DNA from 4 places in the Paenibacillus sp. MMS20-IR301 genome. Region 4 is predicted to be linked to each of the others. Evidence: riboswitches for the same ligand, from Rfam matches in the RefSeq annotation. Region 4 holds a riboswitch; each other region holds the start of a gene.
What was found. Region 4 has a riboswitch for cyclic di-GMP ahead of LOS79_RS26430 (flagellar assembly protein A). Riboswitches for the same ligand answer to the same signal wherever they lie in the genome.
Positions count from the first base shown of each region.

Region 1 (4,845 bases), 1.6 Mb from region 4:
TATTGATAGCTCCAAGCTCGTAGCCATGCAGAACGGCATACTGTCCGCTGGCATTTTTGAGTTTATTGTTGAATTCATCAGGACTTTCCAGGTAATCATGCTGGCCGGAGATCATGGACTTGCCGCCCAGATCAATCAGGTAGCTTAACAGCGAAGCAGCCTCTTCTGAGGCAGAGGGATTAATCGGAGTAACAGCTGCGGCAGGAGTTGCGGCGGGAGCCGTGTCCATGACACGGGTTACGGGAAGGCTCCGCACCTCGGACCATGGCAACAGCGTGAGAATAAAAATAATGGGAAGCAAAGTTGTATACAGCTGGTACTTACGGTAAGTGTTCAATGTAATCTCCTTCCTCCAGCCTCTGCTGCCGCCATAGCTCCGGGAGATTGTGCCTCTTATGCAGACCGCTTCCGTTCTGCCCGGAGATCTATAGCTCAGTAGCCCTGCTGAACAGCAGGGCTATCAAGAGTGGACTATATTAGGATTTAATATTGTAACGTCTTAACCAGTATCAGCGCCAAGCATGACTACAGCCGTTGAGCCCGCGTAATCTTAGGAAGCAGACGGGAGAAACAGAGCGCTGGCCGGAACCGTTCCTTTGGTTTGGCTCGGACTGGACCACATCAGGCGCGCATTCGCATCCCCTTGGTTCTCGTAATACTCCACCTGGATATCATACAGCATCCCGGCAGTCAGACTGATGCTTCCCGTGCGTTCTGTTCCGCTCTGCTTCGTCCAGCTGTCGATCACAAGCTCGCCGTTAATTCGCACGCGGATACCATCATCGGAAGTGGTATAGATCTGATAAGTCTCTGTATAGAGCGGTTTGATCTTGCCGCTCCAGCGGACAGAGAAGAAATCTATGCCAATTGCCGCATCCGGTGTACCCTGCCGCCAATTGAAATCAAGTGCTGCATCGGTACGTACCACTGCCGGGGCACCTGACAGCGTCATATTATTGAAATATTCCGCGTAAAGCCCGTTAGCGGGGGGCGCCTCAACCACAACCTGCTGCGGCGCTGCTGTCGGTGTTGGTGCCGCTGTCGGTGTTGGCGTTGGTGCCGCTGTCGGCGTTGCTATCGGCGTTGGCGTTGGTGCCGCTGTCGGCGTTGCTGTCGGCACCGGTGTTGCTGTCAGTGTCGGCGTCGGTGCTGTCGTTGGTGTTGATACTGGTGACGGCGTTGCTGTCGGTACAGCCGCAGCCGGAGCTGCGGATAGAGCCTTATCAGCAGCAACCGCTGAATTTGGCATATACAATGCGCTGGCCGGCACAGTTGCTTTTGCTTGACTGGCGCTCTGCCACATCAGACGAATATTGGCATCGCCTGCATTCTCGTAATATTCCACCTTGATGTCATACAGTTGGCCTGCCTTCAGGGCTATGCTTCCTGTACGCTCTGTTCCGCTCTGCTTAGTCCAGCTGTCAATGACAGCTGTGCCGTCAACATAGACACGGATCCCGTCATCAGAGGTTGTGATGATCTGATAGGTTTCACTGTATGCCGGCTTAATCTGGCCGGTCCAGCGGATTGAGAAGTTATCCACGCCAAGCGCGGCATCCGGCGACCCCTGACGCCAGTTGAAATTCAGCAGATCGTCATTGCGTACCAGCACCGGTGTGCCGGAGAGGGTCATATTCTTGAAATATTCTCCGCGCAGGCCATTCTGGAGCGGTGCCTGCACTGAATCACTGACAGGTACAATTGTTGGAACAGGCATTGGTGTTGCTGTCGGTGACGGCACCGGTGTCGCTGTCGGTGACGGCGTTGGTGTCGCTGTCGGTGACGGCGTTGGTGTCGCTGTCGGTGACGGCGTCGGTGTTGCTGTCGGTAACGGCGTTGGTGTCGCTGTCGGTGACGGCGTTGGAGTTGCTGCCGCTGCTGCCTTGTACTGATCCTTGGTTAATGTGTAGCTGTCGCCCATGAAGCCTTTAATAGTAGCATCACTATTATTTTCATACAGCATTTTTCCCCAGGTCATCATATATACCCAGTTCTTCTGGGAGAGCTGCAGCTTCTGTGTGCTTGGCATTTCCCCGTTCTCGCCAATGGCAATAGGTTTGCCGTTCGCCAGGCTAAGCAGGCCGTCATAGTATTTATTCATATAGTCGTTATCATATATATCTGCTGCGAGCACATCCACCTTGTCTGCTCCCGGATAAGTCAGTGCGTAAGGATCAGACCAGGCATTCGGTGCATTAGGATTCCAGACCCACAGCAGGTTGTTTAATTGATGAACGTTTACGAAACGGTCATACATAATATTCCATAATTTAGCGAAGTTATTTTTCTTCCCCCACCAGAACCAGTCACCGTTCATTTCATGATAAGGTCTCCAGAGTACAGGAACCCCTGCATCCTTCAGGCTTTTCAGCGAAACGGCCACCTTGTCCAGGTCTGCAATCAGGGCCGTATACTGCGTCGTACCCGGAGTAACATATTTATTGAACTCTTCCTGGCTCAGGCTCTTCTGCACATTGGACCACAGATAAGGGGTGCCGGGCAGGTTCTCGTGAAAAGTCATAGCCACGATGCCCCCGCTTTTATACCAGCTGATTGCGCTGTTCACTACATTTCTGCGTTGTGCCGCTGCGGTGCTTTCCGATTGGCCGCTGATAACACCCAGCTCATAACCGTGAAGGGCTGCGTACTGGCCGCTGGTTCCCTTCAGCTTATTGCTGAATTCATCCGGGCTCTCCAGATAGTCGTGCTGTCCTGTAATGATGCCTTTACCTGTGATGGAATACAGATCACTGAGTAGTTTGACTGCTTCTGCCGATGCCGACGGGTTAACAGGCGCCTTGGAGCTGGAAGCCGCTTCAGCAGTTGAAGCCAGCCCGCCCAGGGCTGCAGGTATTGCAGACACAAACAAGGCCAGTGACAGCACAGTGCACAGCAAACGGGACTTACGGTAAGTTTTCAAAATTTCCTCTTCCTTTCGGTAGCCAGGCTGCCACTCTTGCGAAGGCCCTATAGCTTTGCGTCCCTATCTTTCGATTAGGTTTGCCTTTGTCGTTTTGGAAGGATGAATCCCTCTTACCGTAAGTATCGTCGCTATTTATTTTTAATTTAGAGCAAAAATAAAAATTTCTTAATAAATAGTGCTAAATACCTGTTTTGATTTTGTTACAATTGGTTAAATAGATTAATTAGGCCTACGAGATAAACTGGTGTAAAGCTATATCCTCCCAGTCCAGAGTGATGCGGATATTATCTTCCTCCACCAGTTCAGAGCCGCTCTGCACCTCAATAAATTCCACATCTGTAAGTGCCAGGATTGCATGCTTGGTACCTTCCGGTATCCGTACAACATCCCCTGCCTTTACCTTATGCATCTTTTCGTTAATGACAATGCTTGCCTCACCGCTGACAAACGTCCAGATTTCACTGCGTTTGTGATGCAACTGATAGCTGATATTTTTACCTTCGTTAATGAAAATCCGCTTCGTCAGCACTTCATTGCCTTCATCATACTTCACATAATCGATTACCTTGTAGTGGCCCCAGCGACGCTCTTCGTACATCGGTCTTTGTTCAAAAGTTTTCAGTACCTCCTTGATCCGCGGGCTCTCCGCCTTGTGCGTAACCAGGATACCGTCCGGGCTGGCAGCGATAATCAGATCCTTCGCCCCGATTACTGTAATCGGAATATCCAGCTCATTGATAAGGCTGGTACCCTCGGAATCTGCCGTCACGAACCCTTTGCCGACATGATTACTGGTCATCTCCTCGGTCAGGGTATTCCAGGTGCCCAGGTCTTTCCAGAATCCGGCGTACGGCTGAACTACGATATTCTCCTCTTTCTCGACCACTTCATAATCGAAGCTGATCGAGGACAGCAGTTTGTACTGCTTTTGCAGCTCCTCATAGTTCAGCGGGAGGCCTTTGCGCTGCAGAATATCCAGCAGATACCCGAGCCGGAAAGCGAAGACACCGCAGTTCCAGAGTGCATTCCGGCTGATCAGCTCCTCTGCCTGCCTGCGGTCCGGCTTCTCCTGGAAGTGGCTCACCTGCAGATACCCGCTCTCGCCTGCTGCGGCGCTGGTAGGAATAATATAGCCGTATTTCTCGGAGGCGTGCTCCGGTACTACGCCCATGAGCGCCAGATTCGCACCGCTCTCAAGCATCGTACTCTCCAGCTGCAGCACCGTATCGAAAAAGGATGATTCCACATAAGGGTCGACGGGCAGAATCGCCACGGTCTCTGCCGGTGAAACACCGGCGATGGAATACAGATAAGCGGCCGTCAGCGCAATGGCGGGGAAGGTATCCCGGCGCTCCGGCTCCACGATAATCGGCACCTCGCCGCCGAGCTGACTCTGAATCATCTCCACCTGGCTGCGGCCGGTTGCGAGATAGGATGACTCCGCTATCCCGGCCTCCTGCAATTGTCTCCACACCCGCTGAACCATCGATTCCGGTTCACCTGCCGGGCTTTCCAGTACCTTCAGAAATTGCTTCGAACGTGAGTCATTCGAGAGCGGCCAGAGCCGCTTGCCTGAACCGCCTGATAAAAGTACTAGTTTCATAGTGAACCCTCCTTATGTGTGTGACGCGTGAATATCGGATTGTTGCTTGGGAGTTTCCTCATAATGGATAGTGGCTACGGTGTAGAAGTAAATGCCCGCGCTGCCGCTTCGCAGCTTATAAGCAAATCTGCATCCGGTAGAATTAGGGGGCACTTTTACCTCTATTTCACGCATTTGGCCCGCATCCGGTGAAATTAGGGGCACTTTTACCTCTATTTCACGCATTTGGCCCGCATTTGGTGAAATTAGGGGCACTTTTGCTCCTATTTCACGCATTTGGCCCGCATCCGGCGGAATTAGGGGCACTTTTGCTCCTATT
Region 1 is NZ_CP135275.1:4,601,180-4,606,024, forward strand. It holds gene LOS79_RS19775 (glycosyl hydrolase) at 1-337, opposite strand, end outside; gene LOS79_RS19780 (PA14 domain-containing protein) at 551-2,920, opposite strand; cyclic di-GMP riboswitch class I at 2,935-3,015, opposite strand; gene LOS79_RS19785 (sugar phosphate nucleotidyltransferase) at 3,153-4,526, opposite strand; gene LOS79_RS19790 (hypothetical protein) at 4,539-4,845, opposite strand, start outside.
Region 1: linked by a shared signal. The riboswitch ahead of LOS79_RS19780 (PA14 domain-containing protein) and the one ahead of LOS79_RS26430 (flagellar assembly protein A) in region 4 are both predicted to bind cyclic di-GMP.

Region 2 (4,845 bases), 880 kb from region 4:
CAGCTACACCAACGGCGACACCGAAGCCAACGGCGACACCGAAGTGTACACCAAAACCGACACCGACAGTCAAACCTACATCAACGCCGAAGCCTACACCAACGCCGACGATAGCACCAACGCCAACACCGACAGCTGCACCGACGCCAACGCCGACGATAGCACCAACGCCAACACCGACAGCACCGACGCCAACGCCAACAATTGCACCAACGCCAACACCGACGATAGCACCAACGCCAACACCGACGATAGCACCAACGCCAACACCAACAGCCGCACCGACGCCAACGCCAACGATAGCACCAACGCCAACGCCGACGATAGCACCAACGCCAACACCAACAGCAGCACCGACGCCAACGCCAACAATTGCACCAACGCCAACACCAACAGCCGCACCGACGCCAACGCCAACGATAGCACCAACGCCAACGCCGACGATAGCACCAACGCCAACACCGACGATAGCACCAACGCCAACACCAACAGCCGCACCGACGCCAACGCCGACGATAGCACCAACGCCAACACCAACAGCCGTACCGACGCCAACGCCGACGATAGCACCAACGCCAACACCAACAGCCGCACCGACGCCAACTCCGACGATAGCACCAACGCCAACCCGACAGCCGCAGCCAACGTACGACACCAACGCCGACGATAGCACCAACAGCACCAACACCCAACACCGACAATCGCACCAACGCCAACGGTAGCACCGACGCCAACCCCAGAACCGACACCAACGGTAGCACCAACGCCAACCCCAGAGCCGACACCAACGGTAGCACCAACGCCAACCCCAGAGCCGACACCAACGGTAACACCAACCCCAACCCCAGAACCGACACCAACACCCAACGCCAACCCCAGACCGACACCACACACCAACGCCAACCCCAGAACACCGAACACCCCAGAACCGACACCAACACCAACACCGACACCGACACCAACACCGACACCGACACCGACACCGACACCGACACCGACACCGACACCGACACCGACACCGACACCGACACCGACACCGACACCGACACCGACACCGACACCGACACCAACACCGACACCAACGCCGACACCGACACCGACACCGACACCAACGCCGACGCCGACACCGACACCAACGCCGACACCAACACCAACACCAACACCAACACCGACACCAACACCGACACCAGCGCCAACAGCGCCGCCAACACCGACGCCGACACCAGCGCCAACAGCACCGCCAACACCGACGCCGACACCAGCGCCAACAGCACCGCCAACACCAACGCCGACGCCAGCGCCAACAGCCCCGCCAACTGCAGTAACAACACCGGCTCCAATAACACCGCCATTTATTTTTGCCACACCAACACCGACGCCGGTAATCCCGGTTGTAATAATCGTCGATGATCCTCTGCCTTTGGGTCCAGTAGCAACTGCGGTGCCATCAGCCACACCTAAACCGGCCGTGGCAACACCAGCACCAACCGCAACGCCGATGGTGACCATCATTGATGAAGAGATGCCCCTAGGCAGTGTCCCGGCCGTAGCAACTTTACCGAAGACCGGTGAATCAAGTCCATTCCCTTATTATTTGGCAGGAGTAATGCTTGCGGGATTAGGGATATTCCTCGGTAGAAAATCAAGATCAGGGAAACGTAAATAAACTAAAGAGTTAGGCTCTTCCCGAAAAAGCTGGCGGTATCACCGCTGAACGGGACAGGGGCTGCTTGGGGAGAAGACGTCCTCCCGCAGGCAGCTCTTTTTTATGTGGATAGATGCTGCATAAGCTTACTCGGAACGGTGTGGTATAATTTTTGCAATATTTCCTGCGGAAGCTGAATACGTTAGAAGAACTGCAATCAATACAAGAAGGGCTGGAATCCTATCTTGATTTACTTAAATTTGCGATATTTAAAAATAGTTCTTTTAGCGCAGTTTCAAAAAAGCATGATCGTTTATTGCGGAGTATGAAAAGAAGAAGGGAGATTAGGGAGAAAACTGCTGCATTTGGCGTTAAATCCTTGTATAGTGCTGCATTGGGAGATTTTAAGGGGGAAATAATTCAAAAATTCACAAAGGAATTAATTGACAACAGGCAGAGGGAGCAGATAAACTGAAAATAGTTCCAGAGTAACGAATGTCATAGACTTTTCACTGTAGATATGATTTAGTGCATAATTTCACAACATAATAACTTACTCACGTATAAAAGCAAACCGTACGAAAGTGCGGGACGCAAAGTCAAGGAATCTAAAGCGCCTGACAGCGCCATGATCGTCCGGCTGCCGTAAAGAGCATACTCTCTTTCCGGCGGCCTTTTTTTGTTATATGAAACAAGGCATTTATTATATTAACTGTGAGGTGAGCCTGTATGATCCGGTTCAGTAAGTTTAAGCGTCTTATCGTGTTAGGTCTTATATCTGTTTTGGTTGTAGGTGGCAGCGGAATAACTCTACTTGGCAATATTTCAGTAAAAGCCGAAGGAGCTTCTTTGCCTGGTAATGCTTCTAAGTATAACGTGTTCATATTGGGCAGCTATGAAGGCATGCACAGTGATGTGGAAGGCAGATTAGCCGCGGGCGGAAATGTAAATTTAAAAGAAGGCTATTCAGTTGGGCACAGTCTGACTAGTCAAGAAACGAAGGAAGCTTACTCACTTATCGCTGGTGGCGATTTGAATTATTCGCAGGGGGAGACCGTTGGTGATGTAGTGTACGGAGAGCATTACACCGGAAACGGCGGTCCTCGCGGAGGTACAGGAACATTGCAGCTCAAAAAGAATGTCATAGATTTCGCGGCCGAGTTCAGCTTATTACGTAATAAATCGGAACAGCTAGCCGCCGTCTCCGCTAACGGGACTACAACGGATAATGGCAGCCTTACTCTTACAGGTAAAAATTCCGGTGTGAATGTATTTACAGTAGACGGCAGCAAGCTATCCAGTGCTCATGGTCTGAGTATTGATATTCCTGAAGGCTCGACAGCCATAATTAATATTTCCGGATCTACAGTTTCTATGAAGAACATGGGCGTCTGGATAAATGGTAAAAGCAGCACAGCCCAGGCTACAAAAGTGTTATATAACTTCAGTCAGGCAACCAGCGTGCAGATTGAAGGCATAGGTGTATTGGGAACTGTATTTGCACCGCTAGCTTCCATTAACTTCAACAATGCTCAAATTAACGGCAATGTAATTGGAGCTTCATTCTCTGGATCAGGGGAATCTCACCACTATCCATATACAGGTCAAGATCCATCTACACCAACGCCGACACCAACAGCAACGCCGACAGCGACACCAACGGCAACGCCGACAGCGACACCAACGGCAACGCCGACAGCGACACCAACAGCAACGCCGACAGCGACACCAACGGCAACGCCGACAGCGACACCAACGGCAACGCCGACAGCAACACCAACGGCAACGCCGACAGCGACACCAACGGCAACGCCGACAGCGACACCAACGGCAACGCCGACAGCAACGCCGACAGCAACACCAACGGCAACGCCGACAGCGACACCAACAGCAACGCCGACAGCGACACCAACGGCAACGCCGACAGCAACGCCGACAGCGACACCGACGGCAACACCTACAGCGACACCAACGGCAACGCCAACAGCAACGCCGACAGCGACACCAACGGCAACGCCGACAGCGACACCAACGGCAACGCCGACAGCGACACCGACGGCAACGCCGACAGCGACACCAACACCAACACCAACACCAACACCAACACCAACACCGACACCGACACCAACACCAACACCAACACCAACACCAACACCAACACCAACACCAACGCCAGCACCAACAGCGGAACCGACACCGACGCCAACGCCAGCACCAACAGCAGCACCAACACCAGCGCCAACGGCTCCACCGACGCCAGCACCAACAGCGCCACCGACACCGGCACCAACGGCTCCGCCAGTGGTATCGCCGTTTACGTTCATTCTGGCGACGCCGACGCCGGTTACCACTTTCATTGTAGAGGATGATGCGGTTCCGCTCGGACCGGTAGCCACTATATTGCCGAAGGCTACAATCCGGCCAGCCACTGCGGCACCGGTGCGAACTCCTGCAGCTTCGCCGTCAGCGGGTCCCGAATTAACCATAGATGATGAAGAGATTCCGCAGGGTAGTGTGACTGCGGCAGCCACTCTTCCGCAGACGGGAGAATCCAGTCCGGCGCCTTATTATATTGCCGGTATAGCTCTTGCGGGTCTGGGCCTGCTGCTGGGCAGAAGAGCAAGAAATAGCAGACGTAAATAAACTATTTGCTGTTTACCACGGGCTAATGGCGACTTTGGGGCTGCTTTTGGAGGAAATATGCTCCGAGAGCAGCCCTTTTAATCCTTTAGAATCAATAAGGGTTAGGAGTCCGCAAAGTGCCTCAGTCATACAGCCCCACATTGTGGGGTTATTTTATGCGGAATAACCGCAACATCCAGACTGCCGGCAGAAATTTCAAGATGGCTGGAAGCCGTGCTATACTGACTGCATAGCTGCTGGTTTGTTGACACAAGAGTATTAATCACCCTGAAGTATCTGGGTATTCACCGGAAGGAGAAACGTGTATGTGGAGTGTAATCCTGCTTGCAGGGCTTATTATTATGGTAGCAGGGGTAGTGTATGCAGGATTCTTCTTTTACGGAGTGGCAATTAAGCGGGCGCCGAAGGATTTCCTGGCAAAGACACCGGATCTCAAGGTTGACCCGCCGGTAGCCGGCGCTTCATGGGGGGAAGGCGCAGACTGGGTGTCACGGCAAAGCTTCCGCGAAGCTGAACTGATCTCGCATGATGGACTGAAGCTGAAGGGTTACTTTCTG
Region 2 is NZ_CP135275.1:5,274,932-5,279,776, reverse strand. It holds gene LOS79_RS22520 (hypothetical protein) at 1-670, shown strand, start outside; gene LOS79_RS22515 (LPXTG cell wall anchor domain-containing protein) at 1,499-1,666, shown strand; gene LOS79_RS22510 (hypothetical protein) at 1,971-2,120, shown strand; cyclic di-GMP riboswitch class I at 2,204-2,293, shown strand; gene LOS79_RS22505 (choice-of-anchor A family protein) at 2,375-4,288, shown strand; gene LOS79_RS22500 (alpha/beta hydrolase) at 4,594-4,845, shown strand, end outside.
Region 2: linked by a shared signal. The riboswitch ahead of LOS79_RS22505 (choice-of-anchor A family protein) and the one ahead of LOS79_RS26430 (flagellar assembly protein A) in region 4 are both predicted to bind cyclic di-GMP.

Region 3 (4,845 bases), 760 kb from region 4:
GTGAACGGCATCCATGGCAGTATGCACGCCCTCCGGGGCATTCTCCCAGATCAGCGATGCGGGCAGGGCATTCAGGTCTTCGCGGGTGAGCTCGTAAGTCTCAATCTCCAGCCATTTCGCCATCGGGTTGCTGCTCCGCTCCAGCGGATCAATATCCGCAGCCATATGACCGTAGATCCGGATGTTGGCCATCAGCTTGGAGGCCTTTACGGCCTTTCTGAGCCACTCGGTATCCCCGGAAATTGCCGGTGGAGGCGTCTTGTCGGTCTCAGGGGCGAGCGGAGGCGGACCGGATACAGTGAACAGATCACGGTAGTGAGGCTCGACGGAAGCCGGGTTGTGGACGAATTGCTCATATTTCTCCTGGATGTAGCCCAGGTTGGGGCCGTAGTATTTGCTCCAGACGGAATGGGTATAGGGCTCTTTGATGGCCATGAATAGGTCCTCCTAACGGATAAACTCCACACGCGGCATACAAGTGTGCCACCAGGCGGAGCTGCAATGTTTGCGGTTTCATTCTCACCATTATTGTGCTACTTTCCGGCAGGGTAATCAATTCATACTTTCGGGCAATCCGTTCGCAAAACGGTATGATTCAACATGAGATTCATACGGAACAATCATAAATCTTATAGGCAAGGCCGGAGTAAAGAAAAATGCTATATAGATTGTACTAAAATACTTTAGAAAACCTGAATTACAGAATGTTCACCATAAACAGCGGTAATCAGCAAAAAATTTGGAAATAACGGCGGCCGGAAGTCCAAAACTCATCTTTAAGCGGAAAATCATGTACAATGAGCTGCCGCGCGCAGGTAAATGGGTTGAATGTACCCACCATTAAAAAATGCAGCCAGCCACGCAACGGTTGTTCAAGGGACCAGCTTAGCGTTACGGACATGAGAGACGTTAAGCCTGCAGAAAGCTACCTGAGTGCCGGACCTTAAGGACATCAGCGCCGTTATTTCACCGGAAAAGTGGATTTTGCCTATGAAAAGCGGCGGATAAGGGCCGTCATGTCCGTAAGCCCGCCCCAATGGCCTTTTTCGAGCGAACAAAGGCTGTGGTGTCCGTATGCGTCAGATTGGGAGTGTATTTGAACCAGACAGAGGGGATTGACCCTCTATAACTTGCTCCAACACCACGCTTGGCTTCCTTAGTGGGAGCGAAGGCCAGCAATCGTGTACAATAAGCTGTCGCGCGGATAGAAGGTGAATACAATAGAATGAATTTCGGCCGTTCAGCAAGAAGCTCTTTGGGCATTCCTGTATCCTAAATCAACAGGTAGCTTTCCAGTTCAAACTATAAAAAATAAAAATAAAATTTTTAAGAATTTTTGTAGTTGCAAAACATAAAATTGGGTAATTACTCTTATATTGTGTCACGGAAGCGAAGTCTATAATAACTATATTTAAACGGAATGAGGGCGCTTGAAATAAAAATGGGAATATTTATACAAGCTGTAGGCAATTTCAGCTAAGGTTCTTCACAACTTAACATAAAAAAATTCCAGATATCGACACACTTTTCGTTAAAGTTCTTGTATAATGTTATTGCGGAGAACGGTTTCATTGATTTTATCCAGATCCTTTCAAAACAAAGGGTCCAGTAAAGGGTAAACCTGCTGAAAGGCAGGGGCACAAAGTCTCGGATCTAAAGTAGAAATACTATGATGGCCGGACTGCCTGGGGACGAGAAAAATTCTAGGAGGAGATTTCTTGGATCAGTCCAACCAGGGGAATGATGAGCTTCAGGCAGTTGATCTGGATTTAGAATGGGTATATCTGCTCATGGCTGCTAAGCGGGCCGGTATCCAGGCGGATGAGATCCGCCGTTTTTTTAATGAGAAGGCACTTCAGGCGATGTAGGATAACCAGTCTTGCAGGGATACATACAGAAAAGGGCACAGCGATTAGAACGCTGTGCCCTTTTCTGTATTCCCGGGCAGGGGCATAACCGGGTGCAGCGGACCGCGCCTGGCTTTACCGGATCATTCTGTTCAATTATCCTTCTGGTCCAGCCGCCATTTCTGGTAATCAAGAAATTCCTTAAATTCACGCTTGCTTATACCGGAAGCCATAGCCTCCTGAACCAGGCTGAACCATTCTCCGTCCAGAGCCGGTTCTTCGGTCTCAGCGAGTCCGCCATACAGCAAAACATGAATGGATACCTGAAGCGCGTCAGCAATCTTTTCGATAAATTGAATGGAGGGGTTGGATTGAATATTCCGTTCCACATTGCTTAAGTATGATTTCGCCACGTCAGCCTTGTCCGCCAGTTCGGATAGAGAATAACCCTTCTCCTGACGAAGCCTATGGATGCGGCTTCCCATATTATCTGACATGATTACAACGCCCTCCGTACTTTTTGACACTAGTATAACAAAAATTCGCAAAACCGACAAAAATCATGCGGGCGGGAGAAAAAGCAGTATACCTTGACCGTTGCCGGCTTCAGATATACTGCTTTTAGACAACGCATCAGTTCTTAGTAGGCTTTCTTAGCACCTTGTTTAGCTTCGAAATCCCAGATCAGTTTGATTTTATCTTTCTGGAAATAGTTCTGTGCTTCGCCGGAATCCACGAATTCAAACTGTACTGTGAAGCTGTCCTCCGTACCGGCTTTGATGCCGTCAGCTTCAGTGAAGAGCTGCTCAATGAAAGTTCCGGTGTTATCTACAAGATCCGGGGTGATATTCTTCAGATCAGCGAGTGTAGTCTCATAGACCACTGTCGGTGAAGTGAGGGTCGCTTTGTCTTTATTCACGAGGAATTTCACTTTAATGAACTTATTCAGGTCAACGCCATTGTTGTCGCCGAGCGTATCGGTTACCTCTGAAGTCGTTTTGAGCTTGATTGAACCGATATCAAGGGTGCCGGAGTTTTTCAGTTTGAAGTTCTTAGTTACAGTATCGCCCGGCTTCAGGTTGGAAATATCAACGATGACAGAAGGATCCGAAGTCAGATCGAGTGTACCTGCTGCGAAAGTTGCTGTGCTCTGTGCAGTGTCGCTGAAGTAAGCGAAGGTTCCTCCGCCGATTAAAGACAAACCAAGTGCAGCCGATGCAACGCCAAGACCCAAAGTTTTCTTGATACCCATTAATAATTCCTCCTCTAATTGTTTGAGATTAGTTGTAGGCAGCGCCTATATATTTGTATCTTCCGGTTCGTAAACGGAAGGTAACAACAATTATTGCGGTGTTTCGGGTGCGGAAGGAGCGGATAGTGCCGCGTTTTTCTTTTCAAGTGCACTCAGCGCTTTCCACGAACTGTAGAGTGCATAGAACAGCAGCATCAGGCCCGGCACAATCATAAGGATTATACTGCCGGCTTTGGAGACGGCGAAGTTCATGGCATACCCGACATACGGGATAGTGGTTCCGGTGTACTGTGCGACAACATTGGCCGAGCTGACAGGATTCATGTCAGGAGCATCATTGTTATCACCTTTTGTGCGGTATAGAGCCTCACCGGTTGCAGAATTAAGTGTGGCTTCAACGATCCGGTGGGTAATCAGAATATTGTCCTCGCTTCTGAAGGTGATGACATCCCCCTTCTGGAACCGGTTCATATCTCCGCCAGGCTTCAGGGCTACAATCGAACCGGTCTGGATGCCTGGCTCCATGGAGCCGGAGAGCACGGTTTTGATTTCATACCCGAAGAAGGAAGGCTCACCGCCGGAGCTCTTGGATACGACTACGGCTGCTACCAGCAGGATGAAGATCAGGAGCATAGCTGTAGAGAGCAGGTTACTAATCCATTTTCTAATCTTCATGTTAATCTCCGCCTTTGTCTTGTTGGGAGTTAGAGAGATCTGGTGCAGGTTCTGGCTCAGGTACAGGGCTTGCCGTGGCTTGCGGTTCCTGTGCCGTGGCTTCAGTTAATTCAGGTGCCGGTGTTGCGGCAGGTTCTGGCTGCCCGCTTCCGGCCGGATCCGGGAGGTCTGTGACTTCGCCCGGTTTGTCTGCGGAAGTGTCTTCTGGTTTAGTCCCGTCCTCAGGCTTGGCAGCAGCCTTCTCCTCGGCCTCCGCCTTTTCTTTGGCCTCCGCCGCCTTCTGCTTCTCCAGAGCCTGCTTCGCTTCTTCATCTTTCTTCGCCTGTTCCGCGAGACGCGCCTGCTCCTCCTCTTCCAGGCGTACGCTGCGGGTCTCGCTGATCAGCTGCTGCTGGCTGCCGATTTCCGCTATGCTGGAAGCCGCACTGTCTTTCAGGCTAAGCAGTGAGGAATTAAGACTGTTGTAAGTGGAGAGCAGAGTGCCTGATATATTATCCTCCGGCAGAGTGGCCGTGACCGGGAAGATGAACCGCTGTGAAACCGCCTCCTGGCTGAAACCAAGGGGACCATAGACCAAGTCGCTGACGGTCAGGGAATAAGCTGTATCCGGATCATGCAGTGACTGCAGGTACTGGATAATTCCGTTTAATGAAGCGGTCAATGTTTCTGACAGCACGTCGCTCTGCGAGAGGCTGCTCTGGAATTCGCTGAAGAACTGATCATCAGTAATTTCAAGACAATAAGGATCAAGGTTGTTCATATATCCTCCGATTACCGCGAGTCCTGCGGCTGCAGCGTTTATTTCTGCGGTTAGCTCATTCCAGGTTTGCTGGTTAGCATTCAATTGGATATCTGCTTGCTTCAGACCGGAATTAAGCTCTGATAACTGTTCTGAGAGATGTTGTTCGGCAGCGTCCAGCTCAGTCAGCGACATGCTCTCTATGGATGATATTCCCTGATAGCTTTGCGGGAAGCTGTAGTCCTTAAGGGATGCAGCTAACAGAACTGCGGCAGTAACATGGCCTTTGAACTGAATAAGCTGTTCTTTGAACGTCTCGGGAAATACTGCAC
Region 3 is NZ_CP135275.1:5,393,778-5,398,622, reverse strand. It holds gene LOS79_RS23030 (2-oxoglutarate dehydrogenase E1 component) at 1-435, opposite strand, end outside; cyclic di-GMP riboswitch class I at 1,605-1,689, shown strand; gene LOS79_RS23025 (anti-repressor SinI family protein) at 1,719-1,868, shown strand; gene LOS79_RS23020 (helix-turn-helix domain-containing protein) at 2,000-2,344, opposite strand; gene LOS79_RS23015 (TasA family protein) at 2,488-3,099, opposite strand; gene sipW (signal peptidase I SipW) at 3,190-3,774, opposite strand; gene LOS79_RS23005 (hypothetical protein) at 3,776-4,845, opposite strand, start outside.
Region 3: linked by a shared signal. The riboswitch ahead of LOS79_RS23025 (anti-repressor SinI family protein) and the one ahead of LOS79_RS26430 (flagellar assembly protein A) in region 4 are both predicted to bind cyclic di-GMP.

Region 4 (4,845 bases):
ACAGGAGGGAGAGCTGGGACATTACGCCGGCAGCGAGTCCCTCATTGATCATATTCAGCGCGGTAATATAGCTGTTAACCTCGTATTTCACATTAAGCCGGCAGCCGGCCCTGCGGAATAAATCGACTACCGGAGGCTCGTACCCCGACCGGCAGAGCAGCATGGGTTCAGTCTCCAGCTCCTGCACTGTAATGGAGGGCTTCTGTGCAAGCGGGTGATTGCCGGGCAGGACAGCATAGAGCTTCTCCCGGAACAGGGGCAGAGCAGCAAATTCCTCCACTGGCGGAATGACTAAGCCGACGTCAATGAATCTGGTATCCAGCCACTCCTTCACCTCGGCTACCGAGCCTTCATGCAGGCTAAGTTCAACTCCCGGGTATTTGGCCGAGATGGCCCGGATAATGGACGGAATGAAATGGGCGGCCGCTACCGGGAAGGCGCCGATGCGGAGCTGCCCCTTCTCCAGTCCCTTCTCGGCAGCAATCTCTTGCTCGATCTTGTTGAAGCCGCCCAGAATGCCGCGGCAGATGACGAGCAGGCGCTCACCGATGCCGGTCAGCTTCAGTCCGCTGCGCCGGTCGCGCAGCAGCAGCTTCACATCCAGCTCAGCCTCAAGCGCTGAGATCGCCCGGCTGACTGCGGGCTGTGTCATATTCAGCTCAAGGCCTGCCTTGGTGAAGCTGCGGCTCTCGGCAATTAAGACAAACAGACGGATTTGCGTATTGTTCATAACGAATCTGGTATGCCCCTCATGAGAATAATTCATTTCAATTATGACTGGTTCTATTGTATCATTTTGAAATAAAACAGAACAAGAGGTGCAGTGATGCAGAAGCGGAAGCAAACCATAGGCTTGTTAGTATTCCTTGTGATTGTCTGGGGCATCAACTGGCCGCTCTCCAAGATTGCCTTAACTTACGCCCCGCCGCTACTGTTCGCGGGAATCCGTACAGTAGCCGCTGGCATTATACTGATTATTGCCGCCCTGCCGAGACGGGGGCAGCTGCATTTCAGACAGCTCTGGCCGGTCTATCTGGTGTCGGCTTTCCTTAGTATTGTCTTCTACTACGGCTTCCAGACGATTGGCCTGCAGTATGTGCCTTCCGGGCTATTCTCGGCCATTGTCTTCCTCCAGCCGGTGCTGCTTGGAATCTTTGCCTGGCTCTGGCTTGGCGAGCGGATGTACGGGCTGAAGATTGCCGGGCTCATCATCGGCTTCCTCGGTGTAGGTTCATTGAGCCTTGGGGGATTCACCGGAAGCATCTCTGCTGCCGGTGTGATTCTGGCTTTAGCCAGTGCGCTTAGCTGGGCACTGGCTACGGTCTATACGAAACGGAATGCGGCGCGGGTGGATATGCTGTGGATGACGGCCATGCAGATTATGATCGGCGGACTGATTCTGCTGGCTGCGGGTTCAGCATCCGAGAGCTGGGGGGATATTACCTGGAGTCCGGCATTTATTGTAAATACGTTATTCATCGCGGTCTTTGTAATCGCGCTGGGGTGGATGGTCTACTTCAAGCTGATCAATGAAGGCGAAGCCGGCAAGGTGGGCTCGTTCACCTTCCTGATTCCGCTGATCTCAATCGGTTCAAGTGTGGTTCTGCTGCATGAGCAGATTACACTGAATCTGGTGATCGGCATGCTGCTGATCGTGGGCAGCATTATTCTGGTCAATGTCAGGCTGGCCAGGACGCACTGACAGAATAAACGGCTGCAGCCCCGCCTGGCGGGACTGCAGCCGTTTATGTTATGTAACAAACTCTGAAAGCCGGTATATTGCGTCATTACAGATGCTGCAGCTCCCGCTGGATCAGCCGGCCGCCGGATTGCTGGACATTGCCCTGTAAGCGGGCAATGTCAATGACAGCATATTCCTCATAGAGCTGCGTAATGCTGTCTGAGAGGTTATGAAGCAGACTGCAGAAGGTGGTGAGGACACTGTCTGTAATGAATTCTGTGAATTGTCCCGGATGAGAGAATACCTCCAGCATATGCTTAAGCCGCTCTGCGCTGAGCTGGAAGGCAGGGTTCATGGAGAGCAGGGCGGACTGCAGATCACTGACCAGAGGATCAATATGGCTGAACTTATCCTCCAGCAGCAGCATAACAACCAGGCCGTATTTAACAGACTGCTGGCGGGATTCCACATTCTTGGCCAACTGACGGGCAGCCTCCTGCAGGGCCGCTGCTTCTGCCGCAAGCAGCTTGGAGAAGCTGTGCAGACGGTTCTGCTCCACTCCGGCCTGACCTGCGTAGAGGCAGGAGTCTATAGCCTCACCGCTTATATATATGCTTCCGGTGGCCGTAATTGTGGATTGCCGGATGCTGCCGTAAATATAGACATTTCCTAACGCTTCAATCCGCAGGGGGCCACTGATGGAAGCCGGAACAATAATGTCACCGGCGAACATAATATCCGTAGACTCCGCTGCCAGCTCTTTGGTGAGCAGGAGGCTTGCCGGCATATCGCAGGTCTGGGCACTGCCGGTGCTGCCGCAGATCCGCGGCCTGCCGGACCGCAGAGCGGCGATGCCTCCGTCCTGAAGGAGCCGGGCAGCCTGTCCCCCTGTGAAAGGGAAATCCTGCGGCGAAGGCGGCGGCAGCACGCTTCCATCTACGTCGAATCCGGGAATTCCTTCTTCGGGCGGCAGCTTGCGGGCAAATGCCTCTCCCTCCCACGCGAAAGGGGCGCCCGGAAACCTGAGGTAATCCAGCAGGCTTGCTGTTTCCGCGGCTTCTTGCTCAAGCAGCATTCCGTTTCCTGCATGCGTATGCTCCGGAAGAGACAATACCAGCCGTGATGCCCTGCCGGGCCGGGGGGCTCTTCCTTCGGCAATACAGACGGGAAGATATGTAGGGTTGTCCAGCTCTGCGTACAGGGCAGGAATATTAAGATTACGCAGTATAACAGGGTTGTCCAGAGCAGAGAGAATCTTTTCTATGGTGAGCGTGGACAGCAGCATTGCCCGGTTAGGCTCAGCCCGGACTGCAGCCTCGAAGGAGGCGGGGCAATTAACCAGATTCCAGGCATACTTCTCCACGCGGTATAAAGTGGAATGCACCTTGAGCTTATCAGGAGAGACGGTAATCTGATACTGCGGCTTCTCGCAGATCTCCCAGGTAATATGATCTGCCGAGGTCACCTCGGTAGGTTCCGTTATCGTCTTCCAGTTGAGCTTCAGAACTACAGGGGGAACCGCTGAGATTCTGGCGGGCTTGCCGCCAAGCAGCGGCGGGGTGACAAAGACCTGATTGTTCTGCACAAGAATAATTCCGTTCTTATCTCCGTTGGTCCCGCTGGGGGCCAGGCCTTCTGCAGAGAATGAATCCAGGAAGCCGTTACGTTCAAGCATCAGGGATTCCATGAATTCAAACCGGGATGGATCAATGAACTGCTGGGGCATGTTCTTAACCTCGCTTTTCGTATAATCAATGGCATTCGTACAGAAAAGAGCATCATAAAGCCCGGGAACGCCTTCTTGGCCGCAGCTGGCTTACGTGGTCTCTATTGGCAGCCTGGCGACCGTAAACGCGGCATATCTGCGCTTTTAGGCCCATGGCTTTGCGTCCTAACCTTTCGGAAAGTTTGCCTTTAGAAATAGATCAATGATATACACTCAGCATGAGGCAATTTCGAATCGACTGTTATCGACAAAAAAGATCATAACTGGTTTCTGGGTGTAACAGAAACTTCTGCAAACAAGCTTAATTCTAGTACTTAAGAAGCTATTTTTCAACTCAATTCTGCCAATTTATTAATAATCTTAAAATATGCATTGCCAGGGCGCAAAAAAATAGGCTTTACCAGAGCTTACAGCATATAGGAGATTTGGTTATAATGGTAACGGTATCCAGTGAAATCCCGGCTGAATGTAAAAAAAGGGACACCCCCCAAGCTTATAGCTTATGAGAGAGTCCCTTTTGCAGAAAGCGCACAGCGCGCGCTGTATTGGCCTTGGCCGGCTGGGCGGCAGCTGAGACTGCCGCGTAATCAGCACGTTCAATCTCTTCAAGAATCCGGTTCAGATGGGAGAAGACTGCCCCGAGATCACGGAATGCGGCGAGCGGGCACTCCCCCTGCAGTTCAGCGAACCAGGCCAGCTGTACATCACGGGCACGGCGCAGGCTCTCTGGAAGGGAGCGTCCGCACTCAGCATCTGACAGTGTCCGGGTACCGTATAAAGCAATGCAGTCCGCAGTAGCCGTCACAACCTCAATCATCCAGTCTGCTGCAGCATAATGTGCCGGCAGCAGAGCGATCTCCTCGGCAATACCCTTAACGTATGCGTGTATCCTGCCGAGATGGGATGTGGCCTGTGATAAAGCACCCAGCTCTTTGCGGCACGGGAAATGGGACAGCGTGTAATGCAGCTCCTTCTGCAGCCGGTCACTCTTTGCCAGCAGCTCACCGGACTGCTTAAGCGCTGCAGGGGCTGATGCGGTACCCCGGCTGCCGGCGGTCAGGCCGCTTAAGGCATCAGACAGAAGGAGACTGCCTTCAAGTGCCAAGCTCTTGACCTTGACGAACCCTTTGGGCGGAACGATAATCATATTTATGGCTAAGGCGATCAGCACGCCGATTAGCGTTTCGGCGACTCTCCAGACAATATACCCATCATGATAGAAGGTAAGCGCCAGAACGGAGGTTACGCCGACCTGCGACACAGCCTGGATATTAATCCGGCACGCGGTGGCTACGCCTATGCCGAGCAGCAGCATCAGCAGAATGGAGAGCGCGCCTACATCGAAGAAGCGGCCGACAATCAGGCTGACGATCCCGCCGAGCACAATGCCCAGCAGCCGGTAGGCGCCTTTTTCGAGGGAAGCTTTAACACTGCTCTG
Region 4 is NZ_CP135275.1:6,155,661-6,160,505, forward strand. It holds gene LOS79_RS26420 (LysR family transcriptional regulator) at 1-730, opposite strand, end outside; gene LOS79_RS26425 (DMT family transporter) at 827-1,702, shown strand; gene LOS79_RS26430 (flagellar assembly protein A) at 1,788-3,407, opposite strand; cyclic di-GMP riboswitch class I at 3,511-3,604, opposite strand; gene LOS79_RS26435 (FUSC family protein) at 3,901-4,845, opposite strand, start outside.